DNA from 3 places in the Vibrio sp. 970 genome. Region 1 is predicted to be linked to each of the others. Evidence: predicted binding sites of a transcription regulator. Region 1 holds the regulator's gene; each other region holds the start of a gene.
The links. Region 1 encodes MetJ, which represses methionine synthesis genes. Its sites were predicted from a motif close to TTAGACNTNTANANGTCTAA; they were not measured.
Positions count from the first base shown of each region.

Region 2: a site for MetJ is predicted at 1,373-1,392, ahead of metH (methionine synthase). Genes of this name have one in related genera too.
Region 3: a site for MetJ is predicted at 1,254-1,273, ahead of metA (homoserine O-acetyltransferase MetA). Genes of this name have one in related genera too.

Region 1 is NZ_JAWOTW010000024.1:2,133-4,415, reverse strand. Features, by position in the region: gene R7Q11_RS22750 (O-succinylhomoserine (thiol)-lyase) at 1-1,112, opposite strand, end outside; gene metJ (met regulon transcriptional regulator MetJ) at 1,338-1,658, shown strand; gene R7Q11_RS22740 (malic enzyme-like NAD(P)-binding protein) at 1,771-2,283, opposite strand, start outside.
Region 2 is NZ_JAWOTW010000035.1:5,989-8,271, reverse strand. Features, by position in the region: gene R7Q11_RS24100 (cation:proton antiporter) at 1-1,249, opposite strand, end outside; gene metH (methionine synthase) at 1,441-2,283, shown strand, end outside.
Region 3 is NZ_JAWOTW010000015.1:35,971-38,253, forward strand. Features, by position in the region: gene R7Q11_RS19350 (DMT family transporter) at 115-450, opposite strand; gene R7Q11_RS19355 (DUF6559 family protein) at 574-960, opposite strand; gene metA (homoserine O-acetyltransferase MetA) at 1,301-2,242, shown strand.

The sequences.
Region 1 (2,283 bases):
TGTGCATCTTCCAAACCGACAGACAAACGCAATAGTTGATGAGAGACCCCAGCCTCCGCCAGCGCCTCCTCACCCATTGCACGGTGCGTCATGGATGCTGGGTGGCAAATCAAACTTTCTACACCACCTAATGACTCTGCTAATGAAAACAGTTGGAGCTCTTTCACAAACACCTTTAACTGCTCAAACGAACCAGCAAACTCAAAACTCAACATAGAGCCAAAGCCCGTTTGCTGCTTTTTAGCAATGTCGTGACCTGGATGTTCCGGCAGGCTTGGATGATAGATAGTTTTAACTAACGCTTGTTTCTGTAGGTAAGCTAGTACCTGCTGTGAGCTCTCTTCATGTACTCTCATACGAGCAGCAAGCGTACGAATACCTCGCAGTGTCATGTAACTATCGAAAGGTGTGCCCGTTGCACCAATACAATTACCCCACCATGCAAGCTCTTCTGCATGCGCTTCTGTGTTGGTGATGATTACCCCACCAATTACGTCCGAATGACCGTTGATGTACTTTGTTGTGGAGTGGATAACAAAATCCGCACCTAGCTCTAAAGGTTTTTGGTACACGGGTGTCAAAAAGGTATTGTCCACCGCAACTAACGCGCCGATTTGTTTCGCTTTTTCACAAGTAGCTGCAATATCCACTACGCGAACCAGAGGGTTTGACGGAGTTTCTAGCAAAATGAGTTTTGGTTTTTGTGCCAATGCAGCATCTAAAGCCTGTTCGTCTGATTGATCGACAAACTGAACCTTAAAATCGCCTTTGTTAGCTCGGGTATTAAAAAGACGATAGGTACCACCATAACAATCGTGAGGAGCAATAATGAGATCATCTGGGCCGAGAAAAGCGGAAACCCATAAATTTAATGCCGACGTACCGCAGTTAGTAACAACCGCTCCTTTTCCAGACTCAAGTTCAGATAGCGCACTTTCCAACAGTCCGCGGTTTGGATTACCAGATCGTGTGTAATCATACTTGGGCACTTCACCAAAAGCAGGAAAACCATAGTTAGTGGAAAGATAAATAGGTGGAACGACAGCATGATATTGGCTGTCTGATTCAATACCAGTGCGTACTGCAATGGTCGCAGGTTTGCGAGTGCTCATGGGTGTATCCTTTCACGGGTAATGACTTCTAAATAGGAATGCGCTATATCTAATGAGTAACATAAAGTGATCAACACGCTTCCTTTGCTGTTATGTTCACTTTACTCGTCAAAAAATGAGACGTCAACACTTCTAGACGTCTATATGTCTTTGCTTATGGCGGTAAATGCAGCTAAAATCAGCACCTAAATTATTTTTAACCGATTACATAAATGAAGGTGTGCAATGGCTGACTGGAATGGCGAATACATTAGCCCATATGCAGAGCACGGCAAAAAAAGCGAACAAGTAAAAAAAATTACCGTCTCTATCCCGCTAAAAGTTTTAAAGGTGCTAACTGATGAGCGTACTCGCCGTCAGATCAATAACTTACGCCATGCAACCAATAGTGAATTGCTATGCGAGGCATTTTTGCACGCGTACACAGGTCAGCCACTTCCGACAGATGAAGACCTTCGTAAAGACCGTCCTGATGATATTCCAACAGAAGTAAAAGCGCTGATGACGGAAATGGGCATCGAATTTGAGTCATTCGACGAAGAATAAAAAAGCCTGATAAGAGGTTTCAGGTAATAACTCTTGCCTCGAGCCAAATGAATGACATAAAAAATGGGACGCAATAGCGTCCCATTTTTGTGTATCACATCTGAAAGATATATTACTCTGCCATGTAGTTTTCAGGCATCTCGATACGAGCTACACCTGAATTAACCGCCGCCTGAGCAACCGCTTTTGCAACACGTGGTAGCAAACGTGAATCCATTGGTTTTGGAATAATATAGTCCGCACCAAACTCTAGCTTATCAACACCTGCAGCCTTCAATACGGCTTCAGGTACAGGCTCTTTTGCTAGCTCACGAATCGCCTCAACGGCTGCAAGTTTCATTTCATCATTGATTTCACTTGCACGCACATCAAGAGCACCGCGGAAAATGAATGGGAAACACAATACGTTGTTAACTTGGTTAGGATAATCACTACGGCCAGTACCCATGATCAAGTCATCACGAACTGCGTGAGCAAGTTCCGGCTTGATTTCAGGATCCGGGTTAGAACATGCGAATACGATTGGCTTATCTGCCATCAACTTCAACGCTTCCGCTGGCAATAGGTTTGGACCAGATACACCTAGGAACAGATCTGCACCTTCAATTACGTCTTCTAGTGTGCG
Region 2 (2,283 bases), on a different contig from region 1:
TTTCAATCATTGGAGTGATTGTTGAGCCTTGAATGAGGATAGAGAAAACAACGACGGAGTAGGTCATTACAAGAATAATCTCTTTTACATCGATTAACTTATCTTGAATCACCCAAATACCAGATGGAATAGAAAGTGCCATCGCTAGTGCTAGGCCTCCGCGTAAACCGCCCCACGTCAAAATACGCACTGACCATGGATTATATTTTCTGTAACGTTTAAAGCCTATGTAAGAAAGAAATACACTTAGATAGCGAGCTGCTAGTACAAGAGGGACTGAAATAGCCATCATGATCCAGTCTTCTTTGTGGAATTCAAATAGCAGCATCGACATACCGATCAGTAGGAATAACACGCCATTCAAGAATTCATCAACAAGCTCCCAAAAATGGTCAAGGTGATCTTCACTCTCTTTTGAAAAGCCAATAAAGCGTGTCCAGTTGCCAATCATAATACCGGATACAACCATTGCGAGTGGGCCTGATACATGGATGTATTCAGCAAATGCGTAACCTGCTGTTGGGACACCAATGGTAAGTAACAATTCCATTGAGTGATCATCGGTGGCACTGATCAAGTAGTGGAATAGCAAACCGAGGACGAAACCATATGCGATACCACCGATAGCTTCTTGGATGAAGAGTAAGGTGACACTACCTACAGTTGGTGCCTCAGTGCCAAATGCAATCGTAAATAGAGTGACGAAGATAACCAAACCGAAGCCATCATTGAAGAGCGATTCTCCTTCAATCTGAGTGGAGATACGTTTAGGAGCATCGAGTTTTTTCACAATAGCCAATACAGCGATTGGGTCAGTTGGCGATATTAGAGCACCAAATAGTAAGCAGTAGACCAAATCAAATTGGATGCCAATTAACTGACAAAACCCATACAGCGCAAATCCAATAAAGAACGTAGAAAACAGTGTAGCTCCAAGGGCTAAAACAGTGATCTCCCACTTCTGATCTTTAAGGTTCGGGAGTTTGATGCCTAGTCCACCAGCAAATAGTAAGAAGCCAAGAATGCCTTTGAGCAAGAAATCTTCGAAGTTAATCCTTGTGACCGTCTCCGTCGCAATTTCGGTGAGATGGAACCAGTTGTTTTGACCCGCAATTAAGATTAGAAGTGAAAGCACCATTGAACCTGCGGTAATCGCAATGGTGGTTTGCATCTTTCCTATCTTGCTGTTTACAAAAGCAATTAGCATCGCAGCTGCGGATAGAAAACATAAAGTATGATAGACCGACATAGAGCTCTCTATTTGTAACATTTTATGAATGGAATTCTCGGCTGATGCTGCTTAAATAGCAAACATTTTTTCGTGATTATTTTGTAAGTTAAGAAGGAGATAAAATAATCATTAATTCCACGTTTAGACGTCTAGACTCCTGAAGTTTGTGTGATAGGATGGAAAGATAACTAAAGGAATGAGGCTGTACTGTGGGAAGTAACGTAAGACAACAGATTGAAGCTCAATTGAAGCAACGTATTCTTTTGATTGATGGTGGTATGGGAACCATGATTCAAGGGTACAAACTTGAAGAGCAAGACTATCGAGGAACGCGCTTTGCGGATTGGCATTGTGATCTAAAAGGTAACAACGACCTGTTGGTTCTAAGTCAGCCTCAACTTATCAAGGACATTCACGCTGCATATTTAGAAGCGGGTGCAGATATTCTCGAAACCAACACGTTTAACGCAACAACCATTGCGATGGCTGACTACGAGATGGAAAGCCTAAGTGAAGAAATTAACTTTGCTGCTGCCAAGCTTGCACGTGAAGTTGCAGACGAATGGACCGCAAAAACACCCGATAAACCGCGTTATGTCGCAGGGGTTTTAGGGCCGACGAACCGCACTTGTTCTATCTCTCCTGATGTAAACGACCCTGGATATCGAAATGTTTCTTTCGACGAGTTAGTTGAGGCTTACTCTGAATCGACTCGAGCGCTGATTAAAGGTGGTTCTGATCTTATTCTTATCGAGACCATCTTCGATACGCTTAACGCTAAGGCTTGTTCATTTGCTGTTGAAAGTGTGTTTGAAGAGATGGGTATTGAGTTACCTGTGATGATCTCGGGGACTATTACTGATGCTTCCGGTAGAACATTATCCGGTCAAACCACAGAAGCGTTTTACAACTCATTACGTCATGTTAAACCGATTTCGTTTGGTTTGAACTGTGCACTTGGCCCGGATGAACTGCGTCCTTATGTTGAAGAGCTCTCGCGTATATCAGAATCTTTTGTTTCCGCTCACCCAAATGCTGGGCTTCCGAATGCA
Region 3 (2,283 bases), on a different contig from region 1:
GAATGCAATAATAAGACGTCATATCAATACTCGCCATTAGCGATTGAATTTGCACTAAAAAGCCGCAGCAATTTCTCGCTGCGGCTTCTTATTCACTTAACAAGTAGAGTGGCGTTATTCGTGCCCTACTGTTTTGGATAATAAATTTACGATCAACACACCAGCGATGATAAACCCAATACCAACTAGGGCTGGTAAGTCTAGACGCTGTCCGTAAACAAAGTAACCAACCGTCGCAACCAAAACGATCCCAGCACCACTCCATATGGCATAAACAACCCCGACAGGCATTGTTTGCACTGTGACGGAAAGCAAGAAGAAAGCGATGCCGTAACCAATCAAAACGACTGTGCTCGGCATTACTTTCGTAAATTGCTCTGTTTTGGGAATATAAGAAGTGGCAATCACTTCACATACAATCGCTATCGACAGCGCCAACATTGGTGGCATAGAGACAAGCATTTTGAACATAAGGCATTAACGCTCAACAGAAATGTAACCGACAACATGTCCGGATAATTAGGCCGCGCATTATACCCAACTCATCTCACGATGGAATACCACTAACGATGTTTACACACCATCACTTTCGCTTACTTTTTGATGACCAGGTGAAAGGCTGACGTTTTGGTGCTGACGAGAAATTTCAAAGTAGATATGCATATCAATCGGCTCAGGTGTATTGAGTAGCATCTTACCTACTTCACGTTGGAAATGACCATAATTACCTAGCTCATCCGTTAGTTCTAGGAGCTCGTAAGAGGCTTCATCGGCAAACATTCCATACGCATACTGATAATGACTGATATCCTTGCTCTTATCATAACCCAGCTTTTGAAGAGCTTGATCAATCTCTTCCGGCGTATAAATGTCTTTATCACCAAACGAATGCAGTAGCACGCAAGGAACTTCTTGAGCGATGCTCTGAATCTTTGTCTTTCTCTTGAAAATACCGAACATAATGTCCTCCACTGACGATGTTTCCAAATATGCACATTAATGCAAAATGGTGAGCTGATTGTTTTTAGTATGGCTCATTAATTTGAGACTTCCTTACTACGAAGTCACCTTCACATATTAACGTGATCGCATAATTACCAGCAAATAGTACACACTGCGTTTCAAACCTATCTCATCAGAAACTCTGCTTTAGTCACAATTGTGTGACAACCCCGAGTACGGTTTACCATAATGTAAAGAGTAGATTGAAAAGTCGGATTTCGTATCGACATCTAAACTTAATTAAGTTAGCTTTAGAAGTATAGACGTCTAGATTGACTATACTTAGGGAGAGAAAGTCGTGCCAATTAGAATTCCAGATCAATTACCAGCTACCGATGTATTAAGGACAGAAAACATCTTCGTGATGAGTGAAACGCGTGCAGCGAGTCAGGAAATACGTCCTTTAAGAGTGCTGATCCTTAATCTGATGCCAAAAAAAATAGAGACTGAAACTCAGTTTCTGCGTCTACTCTCAAACAGCCCACTACAGGTTAACGTCGAATTACTGCGCATTGATAACCGCCCGAGTAAAAATACGCCAACTGAACATTTAGACACGTTTTATCGCCAATTTGAAATGGTGCGAGATAAAAACTTCGATGGCATGATCATTACTGGGGCTCCATTAGGTTTGGTGCAATTTGAAGATGTCATTTATTGGGATCATCTCAAAACCATCATGGAGTGGGCAAAAGATCATGTGACATCCACTCTTTATGTTTGCTGGGCTGCGCAAGCAGGACTAAAGCTACTCTACGATCTACCTAAAAAAACGCGTAAAGAAAAACTTTCAGGCGTGTATCATCACCAAATCCATCATCAATTTCACCCTATCTTACGTGGATTTGATGACACGTTTTTGGCTCCTCACTCGCGTTACGCAGATTTTTCGCCTCACTTTCTAGAAGAGCATACTGACTTAGACATTTTAGCGACATCGGATGTCGCAGGTGTGTACTTGGCCACCACAAAAGACAAACGCAATGTCTTTGTCACAGGACACCCTGAGTATGATTCTCACACCTTACATAATGAATATATCCGAGATTTAAGCGAAGGTATGGAGCCCGCTATTCCTGTCAACTATTACCCAAACAACAACCCAGATAACCCACCAATTGCAAGCTGGAGAAGCCATGGACACCTCCTCTTTTTAAACTGGCTGAACTACTGTGTTTATCAGCAAACACCGTACGATCTCGATCACTTCAGTGAAGATGCTTTCACTAAAGACGATTAGCTTCAAAATAAGCAAACAAAGCACTCATCATTACCGAAATG